One region of the Glutamicibacter sp. HZAU genome, then DNA from elsewhere that is predicted to be linked to it. Evidence: riboswitches for the same ligand, from Rfam matches in the RefSeq annotation. Region 1 holds a riboswitch; the other holds the start of a gene.

The links. A riboswitch is a leader RNA that binds a small molecule or an ion and turns the genes downstream of it on or off. The one in region 1 is predicted to bind S-adenosylmethionine.
Region 2: another riboswitch for S-adenosylmethionine. It lies ahead of EKH49_RS10130 (O-acetylhomoserine aminocarboxypropyltransferase/cysteine synthase family protein); the one in region 1 lies ahead of EKH49_RS02815 (aminotransferase class I/II-fold pyridoxal phosphate-dependent enzyme).

Annotation. Positions count from the first base shown of each region.
Region 1 is NZ_SCKZ01000002.1:38,597-45,979, forward strand. It holds gene EKH49_RS02795 (SIR2 family protein) at 1-77, shown strand, start outside; gene EKH49_RS02800 (methionine synthase) at 845-1,885, opposite strand; gene EKH49_RS02805 (putative oxygenase MesX) at 1,917-2,909, opposite strand; gene EKH49_RS02810 (LysR family transcriptional regulator) at 3,031-3,972, shown strand; SAM riboswitch class I at 4,192-4,282, shown strand; gene EKH49_RS02815 (aminotransferase class I/II-fold pyridoxal phosphate-dependent enzyme) at 4,344-5,657, shown strand; gene EKH49_RS02820 (cystathionine gamma-synthase) at 5,654-6,859, shown strand.
Region 2 is NZ_SCKZ01000006.1:86,712-94,094, reverse strand. It holds gene EKH49_RS10140 (DeoR/GlpR family DNA-binding transcription regulator) at 1-389, opposite strand, end outside; gene EKH49_RS10135 (CoA-binding protein) at 705-1,199, opposite strand; gene EKH49_RS10130 (O-acetylhomoserine aminocarboxypropyltransferase/cysteine synthase family protein) at 1,199-2,572, opposite strand; SAM riboswitch class I at 2,671-2,782, opposite strand; gene EKH49_RS10125 (histidine phosphatase family protein) at 2,893-3,453, shown strand; gene EKH49_RS10120 (RNA polymerase sigma factor) at 3,569-4,066, shown strand; gene EKH49_RS10115 (methylated-DNA--[protein]-cysteine S-methyltransferase) at 4,063-4,692, shown strand; gene katG (catalase/peroxidase HPI) at 4,791-6,971, opposite strand; gene EKH49_RS10105 (Fur family transcriptional regulator) at 7,049-7,383, opposite strand, start outside.

The sequences.
Region 1 (7,383 bases):
TTGCTGCCTTGAAGCGCACGCTTGATGATAATCAGATTCAACCAATTATTGAGGCCAGGGAATCGATCGGTCTCTAGATCGGGAACTCAGAAGGCGACAAACGCACGAAAGCCGAATTAAGTGGGTGAACTTGAAGTGCACAATCTCTGGCTTGCACTCATGCAATCGTTTTGCTTCTGCTGTCTAACTCGGTGTTACAAATGCGACTGATGGTGGGAGGCTCTTGCTGTATGGGTAGGTAAGTTGCTACAGAATGGAAGCATCGTTATGGAAAAGGGCCGGTGTCGCGCCGCCAAGTTAAGAAGTGGTCCATAGCCCCGAGTCCTTTCAAGTCTCTCAGGAGCGTCAGTTGAGGTGAATTCGCACGTCTTGCTTGCCAAAGACGGTTCGAATAAAGCTGCGGAGGCGGCCCATGGCGGAAGAAGTATCAATACTCGTGAAATAGGTAATGAGTCGACACCTAGTTTGTGGTACGGAGTTTTGCGACGAACTGCCCTTGAGAATCTGTTGATTTTTCAACTGTCGAAGATTTCCGGCCAACCCGGTTGAGTGGTGTGTCATAAACGACGGTTATCGAGACCCAGCAAAGTTGTCTGGTCTATTGAATTAGGCATTGTCGCATTCAGCTGTAGAAAACTTCCGAGGACGGTTTATGCGATGATTTTAAAAATCGCCTATACTCCAGCCCGGTCATTGGAGATTGCACAGGCTGTGAACTTGATCCAATTTTGGGGAATCAGTCGACGCTGCTGAGCCGAGCTTCGTCACATCGAGATCCTGCGCTCTCAAGAAATGAATGGTGATGTTGCCAGACTGTGCGAGCACTTCTTTGACTTGCGCAGTCTCAGACACTGGCGCCGACAAGCTCCTCGCGCAGCACCGCGGCTCCGGCGCTCAGAGCGCTGAGCTTGGCCAAGGCGACATTGCGGGGGAAGGGCGCCATTCCGCAGTTGGTGCTCGGAATCAGTTTGTCGGCATCCACATACTCCAGCGCCTTGCGCAGGGTTTCTGCGACCTCTTCAGAGGTTTCAATCTGCTGGTTGGCCACGTCGATGGCGCCAAGCATGACTCGTTTGCCGCGCACCAACTCCACGACCTCCAGTGGGACATTCGAGTGGTGTGATTCCAGCGAAATGGTGTTAATGGACGAACGCTGCAGCAGCGGGAAGGATTTCTCATAGTGCCGCCACTGGGTGCCCAGGGTCGCCTTCCAGTCATTGTTCGCCTTGATGCCGTAACCGAAGCAAATATGCGCAACGGTCTCAGCTTTCAACCCTTCGCAGGCGCGCTCCAGCGTGGCCACGCCCCAGTCGGCCACCTCGTCAAAGAAGACGTTGAACGCCGGCTCGTCGAATTGGATGACATCCACGCCTGCAGCTTCCAGTTCCTTGGCCTCCTGGTTCAGGATGGCAGCGAACTCCCAGGCTAGCTTCTCGCGGCTGCCGTAGTAGCCATCATGCAGGGTATCCACCATGGTCATTGGGCCGGGCAGGGTCCACTTGATCTGCCGGTCGGTCAGCGTGCGCAGGAACTGTGCATCCTCTACGAATACCGGGGCCTTGCGCTCCACTGCGCCGACAACGCTGGGGACGCTGGCCTCATAGCGGTCGCGGATCAGCACGGTCTGCTTGTTCTCGAAGTCAACCCCTGACAGGTGCTCGATGAAGGTCGTCACAAAGTGCTGTCGGGTCTGCTCTCCGTCGGAAATGATGTCGATGCCGCGGCGGGTCTGCTCCAGCACTGCGGAGCGCATCGCGTCCTGCTTGCCCTCGGTCAGCGCCGCCCCTTCCAACTTCCACGGAGACCACAACGTCTCGGTTTCAGAAAGCCAGGAAGGCTTGGGCAGGGAGCCGACGATAGAGGTGGCAAGCAGGGAATTGGTCATAACTGGTCCTTTGGATTCTGAAGATAATTGATTAGGCGGCGGGGACTGCGCAGTTGGAGGCCCAGGTTTCGAGCAGCTCGCGGTGCGGGGCGATGAAGTGCTCCTCGGTGAACTTGCCCTGGATCTTGCCCAGCTGGGTGCGTTCCTCGCGATCATAGGAAATGCGAGTTGGCGAAAAGTCCTGCGCTCCGAGGCTCGGCCGGTAGATCGCCGGAGCCGGTGAATTCGCGTTATAGATCTCCGGACGGTAGATCTTCTGGAAGGTTTCCATGGTGCTGATCAGGCTGATCAGCTGCAGGTCGGTGTAGTCGGCCAGCAGGTCGCCACGGAAGTAGAAGGCCAGCGGAGCGACGGATCCTTCAGGCATGAAGTAGCGCACGCGCAGCCCCATCTTCGCGAAGTAGGCATCGGTCAGCGAGTATTCGTCCTGGCGGTACTCCCAGCCCAGCACTGGGTGGCGATTACCGTTGCGGCGGTAAATCTTGGAAGTGGAGACGCTGATGCAGATGACCGGCAACTGCTCGAAGCGCTCGCGGTACGCTGCGGAATTCAGGAAATGCTCGAAAAGCCTGCCGTGAAGCTCTCCGAAATCCTTAGGTGGCACCGGCTTGCCATCGGAGTCGATGGCCTGCGGCAGCACAACGCTGAAGTCGTAGTCGCGCACATAGGATGAGAAATTGTTGCCGATGATGCCGGGGCTGCGCACACCGGTTTTGCGGTCCAGGATGCTGGTGTCCAGCATCTCCAGCAACGGGAAGTCCTGCGCGCCCTGTTCCGAGTCGAAGTGCACGTTGGCGGAGATGATTTCAAGATCCAGTGCATAGCGCTCGCCGTCGGGATTGTCCCAGTGAGCCAGAGAATTGAAGCGCCGATTGATCATCGTCAGGGCATTGCGCAAATTCTGCTGGCAGTGCTCTCCGCGGGCCAGATTGGCGAAGTTCGTGGTGAGGCGCGAGTCCGCCGACGGGGTGTAGTTTTCGTTGAATTCTGTGCTCGAAATGCTGAAGGTCAATGCGTCTGCCATGGCGGCCAATCTGTTGGTCAGCGGCCGGAAGCGGCCGGAAGAAGGTCGATGCGTCAATCATGCATGGCATTTTTGATATCAGGTAACTCTGTCTAACTATGGATTAATATAGACTCAAACTATGGTTCAGGGAACGAGCGGTCTGACACTGCAACAATTGCGCTACTTCACCGCGGTCGCGGCCGAGGGTTCCATCTCGGCTGCCGCCGACCTTTTGTACGTCGCCCAGCCAAGCATGTCCGCGGCAATGAAGGAGCTAGAGGCACGGGTGGGGCGCACGTTGCTCATCCGCTCGGCCCGGGGTATCACGCTCACCAGCGACGGCGCCGAATTCCTCGGCTACGCCCGGCAGGTGCTGGAGCAGGTGGAGCTGCTGGAGCACCGCTATCTCGGCCGTCCGTCGGCCCGCCGCCTGCTGGGCGTCTCCACCCAGCACTACTCCTTCGCGGTGGATGCCTTCGTGCGGATGGTCCAGGCCAGCGGCGCCGACGAGTACGAATTCTCGCTGCGCGAGACCCGCACCGAGCAGATCATCGAGGACGTTCGCACGCTGCGCAGCGAAATCGGGATCCTCTACCTCAACGACTTCAACCGCAAGGTCATCGAGAAGCTGCTGCGCGAATCCCGGCTCGTGTTCCACCCGCTCTTCCGCTCCCAACCGCACATCTTCGTCGCCCGGAGCAACCCGCTGGCCTCCCGCACCCTGGTGTCCCTCGAAGACCTCGAAGACCTGCCGCGGCTGACCTTCGACCAAGGTGCGAACAACTCCTTCTACTTCGCCGAGGAGATCCTCTCCACCCGCTCCAGCCAGCGTGAAATCCAGGTCTCGGACCGCGCCACCATCTTCAACCTGATGATCGGTCTGGGCGGGTACACCATCTCCACCGGCATCATCAGCGACGAGCTGGATCCGTCCATCGTCTCCATCCCGCTGGATGTCGAAGAGCGCATCGATGTCGGCTGGATCGACCACGCAGCGATCCCGCTGACCGAGCAGGCCCGGCGCTACCTGGACGAGGTGCGCGCGGTGGTTGCTGGATTCGGAGTCGAAGTCCTGGGCTGAGCGTCATCTCCGGTCATTGAAGTTTGGTGCTTTGTCATGTGCGAGTCCGAAATCCTTTGGATTTCAAGGATTCTTTCCTCATCGGCGCGTCATATAAGGGTTTCGGCCCTCATGTCATCATGACAATTCGGCGACATATGAAGCGCGGCGGCCTTCTGTGAAGCGCAGCGATTCGGGCCGCTTGCCCGGTTCGCGGCCGATGCCCAACCATGGAAGAACAAACCATCAAGAGCGGCTGAGAGATCTGGCTCGACGACGCCGCAGCAACCACCGGGAAACCGAAAGGTGCTACCGCCAGAAACGATGGAGCAGTTCCGGACCCGTGGCTTCGGTGTCCGGTGCACTCCCTCGCAGAGAATCGAGGAGGAGCAATGAGCCAGGAAACCGACGCGGTGCACGCAGGGTACCGCCCGAGCGGAGAGTTCCGCCCGATGCTGCCGCCACTTCACAATTCCGCGGCCTACCAATTCGCATCGCATGCCGAAGCGGTGGAGAAGTTCGCACTTCGCCAGGCGGGCTTCACCTACTCCCGTACCGGCAACCCGACCGTGTCCATCCTCGAGCAGCGCGTCGCAGCCCTGGAAGGCGGAGCCCACGCGGTGGCCACCGCCACCGGGCAGGCCGCTGTGGCCCTGTCCCTGCTGGCCCTGACCCAGGGGCCCAAGCACATTGTGGCTTCCTCCTCGCTGTACGGAGGCACCGTGGACCTGTTCACCGACACCTTCGCCGACTTCGGCATCCGGATCAGCTTTGTCGACCAAGCCGATCCGGCCGCCTGGGCCGCGGCCATCGAGGAGGACACCCGGGCGTTCTTCCTTGAGTCGGTCTCCAACCCGCTGTGCACCGTGGCCGACATCCCGGCCATCGCGGCCATCGCGCACGAGCGCAACATCCCGGTGGTAGTCGACAACACCTTGGCCACCCCGCTGAACGTGCGCCCGCTGGAACTCGGTGCGGACATCGTGGTGCACTCGGCCACCAAGGGATTGGCCGGGCACGGCTCGGTGCTCGGCGGGGTAGTGGTGGATTCGGGAACTTTCGACTTCTCCGATCCGCTGCGCTGGCCGCAGATCGCCGCACCGCGCGAGCGGCTGAATGGCACTTCGCTGCTTGAACGCCACGGGCCGGCGGCCTATGCGATGCTGGTTCGTTCCAAGTTCCTGCACGATCTGGGCCCGACCCTCGCCCCGGCCAGCGCCCAGGGCATCCTTGCAGGCATCGAGACCCTGCCGGTGCGCGCGGCCCACGTGCAGCGCAGCGTCGCCCGGCTGATCGACGCGCTTGCCGAGTATCCGGGCATTGCCGCCATCCACCACCCCGCGCTGTCCGAGCACCCCAGCCACGAGCTGGCCCGGACGCTGGCGCCGAAGGGCACCGGCTGCGTGCTGGCCATCGAGCTGGCCCACCCATCCCTGGTTTCCCCGGTCATCGACGGGCTCAAACTGATCAGCCTGGCCGCGAATGTCGGCGATACCCGCACCATGGTCGCCCACCCGGCCACCATGACGCACTGCCGGCTCTCCGAAGCGCAGCTGGCAGCCGCCGGGCTGAACACCTCGACCCTGCGCCTGTCGGTGGGACTGGAAGACCCGGCCGACCTGCTGGCGGATATCACCCAGTCGCTGGATCGTGCTCTGGCCGCAACCCGGGCCACCGCCGACACCAAGGAAGTGAGCTTCGCATGAGCGGCTTCAACACCCTGGCCGTGCACGCCGGCCAGCACAAGGACCCGCACACCGGTGCGGTGATCCCGCCGATCTACCAGACCAGCACCTTCATCCAGGACGGCATCAACGTGCTGCGCGCCGGGCACGAGTACTCGCGCGGCTCCAACCCGACCCGCAACGGCTTCGAATCCCAGCTCGCCGCGCTGGAAGGCGGGGCCGCCGGCTTCTCCTTCGCCTCGGGCATCGCGGCCGAAGACGCGCTGCTGCGCGCAGTGCTTGAGCCGGGCGACCACATCGTGCTGGGGGCCGACGGCTACGGCGGCACCAACCGGCTGATCTCCAAGCTGCACGGCAAATGGGGGATCAGCTCCTCGGCGGTGGACATCACCAACCTGGATGCGGTGCGCGCCGCGCTGCGCCCGAACACCGCGCTGCTCTGGGTGGAGACCCCGTCCAACCCGCTGCTGGGCATCGCCGACCTGGCCGGCTGGGCCGCCATCGCCGCCGAGCACGGCGCCCTGCTGGTCGTGGACAACACCTTCGCCACCCCGTACCTGCAACGGCCGCTGGACTTCGGAGCGCACGCGGTGGTGCACTCGACCACCAAATACATTGGGGGGCACTCCGACGTCCTCGGCGGCGCGGTCATCGTGGCCGACCACCTGCACCGCGGCCAAGCGCTGGCCGAAGCCGTCGGCTACCAGCAGTTCGCCGGGGGAGCGGTCTCCGGTCCGCAGGATTCCTACCTGGCCGCCCGCGGGCTGAAGACCCTGGGCCTGCGCATGGAACGCCACTGCGCCACCGCATCAACCCTGGCCGAATGGCTCGATGACCGTCCCGAGGTCGCCCGCGTCTACTATCCCGGGCTGGAAAGCCACCCGGGCCACGAGCTTGCCAAGCGCCAGCAGCGCGGTTTCGGAGGCATCCTCTCACTGCAGCTCTCCGATGAAGCGGCAGCCCGCGCCTTCGCCGAGTCCATGGAATACTTCCAGCTCTCGGTGTCCCTGGGCGGGGTGGAATCCCTGGTCTGCTATCCGCGCGAAATGACCCACGCGTCGCTGATCGGCACACCGCTGGAGATTCCAGCGAACTTGGTCCGCCTCTCGGTGGGCATCGAGGAGCCCGAGGACCTGATTGCCGATCTGGAACGCGGGCTGGCCGCAGCCGCGAAGGCTTCCGAGGCCGACAGCATCCAGCACCGCAGCCTGGCTACCGCCTGACCTGCCGTCGCAGCACGCGGGCCGCCCGCACAGGAAGGCCCGCGTGCAAGACGTCGGCACCGCTTAGCGATTCGCGCCTCCGGGGCACTCCAAGCTTGCAAAACTGGGTTCCGACCTAATGATCTCCGGCATCGCGATCTGTGCCCCTCACGACGATTGCTTTCGGGGAGCCGCCTATGCCGCGAAATCCATTAGTTGGCGATGGCAAGGACGGGGCCGTGGTGCAGTGGGCTCCTCCGAGGAGGTTCAGGCCTTGGAACCCGACTTGCCCAATGCGAAGGTCGGTGCCGTCGGCGCGCACGCCGGGGGATCGCCGCATGCGTTCGAGCTGCACACTTTCTCCCCTGAAGCCAAAGTGTTCGAGGATCAGGTATGCGGATCGATGAACGCCTCGGGCGTCCAATGGCTCACCAATACTGCGAAGACAGCTGCGAACTATCGAGCCTCCCGGAGAACGCTTATGGGCAGGTCCGGCGAGCACGCCGTCAGATTCCGGGGCAGGATGGTGTGGGCCGGAGGAACGG
Region 2 (7,383 bases), on a different contig from region 1:
GGCAGGGCATGGGTGATGACCACCAGGCCGTTGCCCGCGGCGCTTTTGAGCATGCGCTCGGCCAGGATTTCCGTGGTGGTTCCCGCGTCGATGACAACCGAGGCGTCGGAGACCGGCAGCAGGCTCAGTGCGCGCTGGGCGATGCGGGCCTTGGACTCGGAATGGATGGCGGTGCGCACCACGTAGCTTTCCTCGCGGGTGCTCGCCTCGGTGATGGCAACCGCTCCGCCGTGGACGCGGCGAAGGTAGTTCTCGGATTCCAGCTGGGCCAGATCCCGCCGCACGGTTTCCCGGGTGATATCGAAGCGCTGCGCGAGCTGTGCGACGGTTACTTTCCCGTCAGCTTCCAGCTGCTCAACGATCAGCCGGTGTCGTTCTTCGGCGAACATTCTTGCCTCCGCAATTCATCATGACCTGCAACACATTGATCTGTGTTTCCATGACTTTATGCCCGATTGTGTGGCATCGTCAAGTGAAAATGTGGAGAATTTTTGGCTTTATTTGGTTTTAAGTGGGTTTCGGGGGAAGGCGAGGAAATTGCATCGCGCATGATTGCGCAGGTGAACTGTACGTTCCTGCCGAATGAGCCGCGGGAAAAGCCCAGTCCCGTCGGCCTGCACGGAAACTCTGGAGCTGTTCCGAACACATAATGGGTGCATGCAGCGGAATGCTGCATGCACCCATTATGTGGAGCTCCGGACTTCCTAGGCGAGGACCTGTCGCTTCGAGGAAATCACGCCGGTGTTGAATCCGGCCAGGCGCAGACCGCCATGGAAGCGGGCGTGCTCGATCTTCACGCAGCGGTCCATGACCACGTTCATGCCCGCGGCCTCGGCGCGATGGGCCACTTCCTCGTGCCAGGAGCCCAGCTGCAGCCACAGGGTCTTCGCGCCCACGGCCAGGGCCTCGTCCAGCACGCCGGGCAGGTCATCATGCTTGCGGAAGACCTCCACCAGATCCGGGGTCTCCGGAAGATCGGCGAGCGACTTGTACACCGGCTGGCCCAGGATCTCGTCGAGTACCGGGTTGATGAAGTACACCTTGTACCGTGAGGAGGAGAGCAGGTAGGTGGCCACGAAGTAGCTGGCACGTGACGGCTTGTTCGAAGCGCCGACAATGGCGATGGTCTTCGTCTCGCGCAGGATCTCCAGGCGCTGCGCGGCTCCCGGGCCTTCCCAGGTGGTTTCAACGGCAGTCATTAGTTTGCTCCCTTCGAAGCAGTTGGCAAGGCGCAGGCGGAACCGTCATAAGTTGGCGCTTCGAACTGCGCGGCGGAACCGGCGGCAGCTTCCTGCGAAGCGGCCAGCGCTTGGTCCAGATCCCAGAGGATGTCTTCGACGTCTTCCAGGCCCACCGACAAGCGGATCAGGTCTTCTGGCACGCCAGCGGAGACCAGCTGCTCGGCGCTCAGCTGCTGGTGCGTGGTGGAGGCAGGGTGCAGCACCAGGGTGCGGGCATCGCCGATGTTGGCCAGGTGGCTGGCCAGTTGCAGCGCCTCGATGAACTTGGCGCCGGCTTCGCGTCCGCCCTTCACGCCGAAGCTGAAGACCGAGCCGACGCCCAGGGGCAGCAGCTCCTTGGCCTGCTCGTGCTGCGGGTGGGAATCCAGGCCTGCGTAGTTCACGTAGGTGACGCGCTCATCGGATTCCAGCCAGGCGGCGACCTGCTTGGCGTTGGACAGGTGGTTGTCCATGCGCTGCGGCAGGGTCTCCAGGCTCTGCAGCAGCTGGAATGCCGACTGGGCCGGCAGCGACGGACCAAAGTCGCGCAGCTGCTCGCTGCGCAGCTTGGTCAAGAAGCCGTATTCGCCGAAGTTGTCCCACCAGGAGACGTTGCCGTAGCTGGCTACCGGCTCGGTCATGGTGGGGAACTTGCCGTTGCCCCAGTTGAACTTGCCAGACTCGATGACGACGCCGCCCAGGGTGGTGCCGTGCCCGCCGATGAACTTGGTGGCCGAGTGGATCACGATGTCCGCGCCGTGCTCGATGGGGCGAAGGATGTATGGGGGAGTGAGCGTCGAGTCCACGACCAGCGGGATGTTGTGGCGGTGCGCGACTTCGGCCAGGCCCTTCAGGTCGGCGATGTCGCCGGACGGGTTGGCCACCACCTCGGTGTAGACGGCCTTGGTGTTCTCCTGGATCGCGGCTTCGAAGTCCGCGGGATCGTTGGAGTCGATGAAGGTGGTGCTGATGCCGAAGCGGCGCAGCGAGACATCCAGCTGGGTGATGGTGCCGCCATAGAGCTTGGAGGAAGCCACAATGTGGTCGCCTGCCTGGGCCAAGGCCGCGAAGGTGACGAATTCCGCGGCCATGCCCGAGCCGGTGGCAACCGCGCCGATGCCGCCTTCCAGCGAAGCCATGCGCTCTTCGAAGGCCGCCACGGTCGGGTTGCCGATACGCGAGTAGATGTTGCCGTACTTCTGCAGGGCAAAGAGGTTGGCCGCATCGTCAGCGTCCTTGAAGACGAACGACGTGGTCTGGTAGATCGGCACTGCGCGTGAGCCGTGCTCAGCATCGGGGGTGCCTCCGGCATGCAGGGCGCGGGTGCGGAATCCAAACTTGTGATCTGCCATGGTGGCTTACGACTCCTTGTCGATTGGGGTTTCGCGTGCACCGCAGGGCGGGCCGCGATCGAGGCAGGAATCCCGGAATCAATGTCGCTTCCTGCCGTTCTCCAACGGGTAAGCGGCTGCATCGTTTCTGGCGGTAGCACCGTAACCACCGGATGTGGCAGGTTGCTGCGGCGTCATCGAACCAGATCTCTCGGCCGCTCGGGATGGTGTAATAATCTTCGCAACATGACCGTTCGTGACCCAACTATGAGTCGTAACGTTGCGTATCGGACCTGTGATCGGAGATTCTTCGACATCTATGGCACCGGTAGGCTGGAGCCATGGATACTTCGCTGGCACTGGTTCGACACGGGCAGACCGATTGGAACCTTGCAGGCCGACTGCAGGGGCAAACCGACATCCCGCTGAACGAAACCGGACGCGAGCAAGCTCGCGAGGTCGGGCGCAAGCTCATCGGCCAAGACTTTTCGCTCATTCTGGCATCCCCTTTGGCGCGTGCCCGGGAAACTGCCGTGCTGATTGCCCAGCAGATCGGGGCAGCGACGGGCAACGCAGTTCCGGAACTCATTGAACGCGGTTTCGGCCCGCTGGAGGGCCGGAACATGGCGGAGGTCAGCGACAAGGAATCGGCTGCCGCCGCAGACCAGATTGAGCCGTGTGCGCACATCTTGAACCGCGCGGTGCCAGCGCTGCTGGGCCTAGCCAGCAAGCATGCCGGACGCAAGATCATGATTGTCAGCCATGGCGCCACCATGCGCACCATTCGCGACGCCTTGGCAGGAACCAGGCAAGCCCAAGGCGTGGAGAATGGCGAAATTATCGACGTGGATTTGGCCCGGCTTGAGCAGCTCGCCGGTGAATCCGACTTGGTGGCATTCTAGGAATCCGTGCGGCAGCGGGGTGAATGAAAAAATTTTTCATTCACACCTCACAGAACAGGTGGCCGTTGCGTTTACATGGTGAGAGGCCAGCAGGTCGCGAAATCCCAGGAGAGCCATGCAAGCACCATTTGAGCGGATAGTCCAAGAATATGGACTGAACGTCCTGCGTGTTTGCCGCGCCCTGCTGGATGAGCACCGCGCGCAAGATGCCTGGTCCGAAACCTTCCTCGCCGCGCTCAAGACGTACCCGCAGCTGCCAGATGATGCCAATGTCCTGGCGTGGCTGGTGCGCATTGCCCGGAACAAGGCCATTGACGAGTTGCGCAAGCATAAGCCGGAGATCCTTAATGACCAGGACATGGATGGTCCCGCGTCCGGGATGAACCGGCCGGATCTGCAGTTGGACAATCTTCAGCTCTGGCACGAGGTGAATCAGCTTCCCGGCAAGCAAAGGCAGGTCGTGGCCTATCGGTACCTGGGCGGGATGAGCTACGCGCAAATTGCCGAAATCCTTTCGGGCAGCGAAGCCGCTGCCCGCAGGGCCGGTGCCGACGGGATCAAGAACCTGCGGGTCCGGCTAGACGACCAGGAACTATGGCGGGAGCAGCCATGAACGAAAAAAATTATCAGCAGCAGGCGACGGCCGCTGAAATGCAAACCCTCGACGCGCTGCAAGGCCAGCTCGCTGAAAAAGCCCGCGCGCTTGAACTTGTCGATGTCGCCTATCGGATGGTCGACAGCCCAGTGGGTTCATTGCTGCTGGCCAGCACCGATGCCGGGCTGGTGCGGGTGGCATTCGAATCCGAGGGCCACGACCGGATACTTGAGCTGCTCTCGGAAAAGCTCAGCCCACGCATCCTGCGCGACAAGTCGAGCCTGGATGGGACCGCCCGGCAACTCGATGAGTACTTCGCGGGCACACGGCACAGTTTCGAGCTCCCGGTGGATCTGCAGCTCTCTACGCAGTTCCGCCGCCAAGTGCAGCTGGAACTGGGGCATATCGATTACGGGCAGACCCTCAGCTACGCCCAGCTGGCGCAGCAGATCGGCAAGCCGAAGGCGGTGCGAGCCGTCGGCTCAGCGTGCGCCACCAACCCGATTCCCATCGTGCTGCCCTGCCACCGCGTGCTGCGTACCGATGGTTCGCTGGGTGGCTACCTGGGTGGCTTGGAAGCCAAGACGGAACTGCTGAAACTGGAGAATCCGGACTTCGCCGGCAGCGCGGCGACGTTGTTCTAGCGGCCAAAAACTGCATAAAAAAGTGCTGGGCTGTTGCTCCCCATCAGGGGAAGCAACAGCCCAGCACTATATGCTGCGAGATAGCAGCCAGCTAGCTGCTACTTGCGGCGCAGTTCGAAGCGATCCGCGTCCATGACCTTAGCCCATGCCTTGGCGAAGTCCTTGGTGAACTTCTCCTTGGCATCGTCCGAAGCGTAGACCTCGGCGAGGGCGCGCAGTTCCGAGTTGGCACCGAAGACCAGGTCCACGCGGGAACCGACCCAGCGGCCGTCCTTCGAGTGGTAGGTCTGCTCGTCCTCGGAAGCGGTCCAGGCGATGCCTGGCTCCAGCAAGTTCGCGAAGAAGTCGTTGGTCAGCGCGCCCGGGTTCTCGGTGAAGACACCCAGGTTCGAGCCATCCCAGTTGTTGCCCAGTACGCGCAGGCCGCCGACCAGTACGGTCAGTTCCGGTGCGGATAGGCCCAGCAGGTTCGCCTTGTCGATCAGCAGGTACTCGCTTGGCATCTTGATGAAGCCCGAGTCGTAGTTGCGCAGGCCATCGGAGACTGGCTCCAGCCATGCGAACTGCTCAACGTCGGTCTGCTCCTGGGTCGCGTCAACGCGGCCAGGGGTGAATGGAACGTCGATCTGCTGGCCAGCGGCAGCTGCCGCGAGCTCGACACCGACGTTGCCGGCCAGGACCACTACGTCAGCGAAGGACGTCTTGATGCTGGAGGTGGCGTTGAAGGTGTCAACGATTTCTTCCAGCTTGGCGATGACTGGCTTGAGCTGCTCCGGCTGGTTCACGGTCCAGGAGACCTGTGGTTCCAGACGGATGCGGCCGCCGTTGGCGCCGCCGCGCTTATCCGAGCTGCGGAACGAGGCCGCTGCCTTCCACGCGGTGGAGACCAGCTGCTGCACGGTCAGGCCCGAATCCTTGATCAGTTCCTTGAGCGCCGCGATTTCCTGGGCGCCCAGGGTGACCTCTGGAGCTGCCGGCAGCGGATCCTGCCATGCCAGATCCTCGGCTGGAACTTCTGGACCGAAGTAGCGGGACTTCGGACCCATGTCGCGGTGGGTCAGCTTGAACCATGCGCGAGCGAAGGCATCGGCGAACTCTTCAGGGTTTTCCTTGAAGTGCTTCGAGATCGGACCGTAGATCGGGTCGAAGCGCAGGGCCAGGTCGCTGGTCAGCATGCGCGGTTCGCGGCGCTCGAGGGTCTCGTGCGCTGCCTGGACCAGGCCGGAACCGCCGCCGTTGACCGGACGCCACTGCTTGGCGCCTGCTGCCGACTCGAACAGTTCCCACTCGTAAGCGAACAGGATGTGGAAGAACTCGTTGTCCCAACGGGTCGGGTGGTAGGTCCAGGTGACTTCCAGGCCCGATGCGGTGTTGTTCTCCGCGTTGCCCTCGCCGTAGCCGTTCTTCCAGCCCAGGCCCTGCTCCTCCAGCGGAGCGGCTTCTGGATCCGGACCGATGCGGTCGACGTTGTTGGCGCCGTGGGTCTTGCCGAAGGTGTGGCCACCGGCAATCAGGGCGACGGTCTCGTAGTCGTTCATGCCCATGCGGCGGAAGGTTTCGCGCACGTCGACTGCCGAAGCCAGCGGATCAGGGTTGCCGTCCGGGCCCTCTGGGTTCACGTAGATCAGGCCCATCTGGACCGCAGCCAGTGGTGCTTCCAGATCGCGGTCGCCGGTGTAGCGCTCGTTGTCCAGCCAGACCTTTTCAGGGCCCCAGTAGACATCGTCATCTGCTTCCCAGACGTCCTTGCGGCCGCCGGCGAAACCGTAGGACTTCAGGCCCATGTGCTCCATGGCCACGGTGCCGGCCAGGATCATGAGGTCAGCCCAGGAGATGGACTGGCCGTACTTCTTCTTCACTGGCCACAGCAGGCGGCGGGCCTTGTCCAGGCCGACGTTATCTGGCCATGCATTCAGTGGAGCGAAACGCTGCTGGCCTGCGCCGCCACCGCCACGGCCGTCGTGCGAACGGTAGGTGCCGGCCGAGTGCCAAGCCATGCGGACGTACAGCGGACCGTAGTGTCCGAAGTCAGCTGGCCACCAGTCCTGGCGGGTGGTCATGTTCTCGATCAGGTCGGCCTTCAGGGCCTCCATGTCCAGTGCGTTGAATGCCTCGATGTAATCGAAGTCCTCATCCAATGGGTTCGATACCTGCTGGTTCTTAGCAAGGATCTTCAGGTTCAGCTTGTTCGGCCACCATTCGGTGTTGGCGTTGCCCTGGGTCGGGTGAATTCGCCCCGCGCCAACTACTGGGCACTGACCTGCAGTCGTCTCAGACATGTGCTCTTCCTTCCGGATTTTTAGGGGTTTGTGCGGTTCATGTCCACCGCGCGGTATTGGCCCGCGTGATGGCAAATCTAGGGGTTAGCTACGACATCTTTCTGCGCATTCGCAGCCTGGCAATCGGGGCAGGTGCCCCAGTAGATCACTTCAGCCTCGTCGATGCTGAAGCCGTGATCATTGGACGCATGCAGGCACGGGGCCCCGCCGACAGCGCAGTCGACGTCCGCCAGCTTGCCGCACTGGCGGCACACCACATGGTGGTGATTGTCGCCAACGCGGGCTTCGTAGCGGGCAGTGTGGCCCTGCGGCTGTATCTGCCGGATGACTCCCAGCTTCGTGAAAAGCTTCAACGAGTCATAGACAGCTTGGTGCGACACATTGGGGTGGCCTTCGCGAACGGCCGAAATGA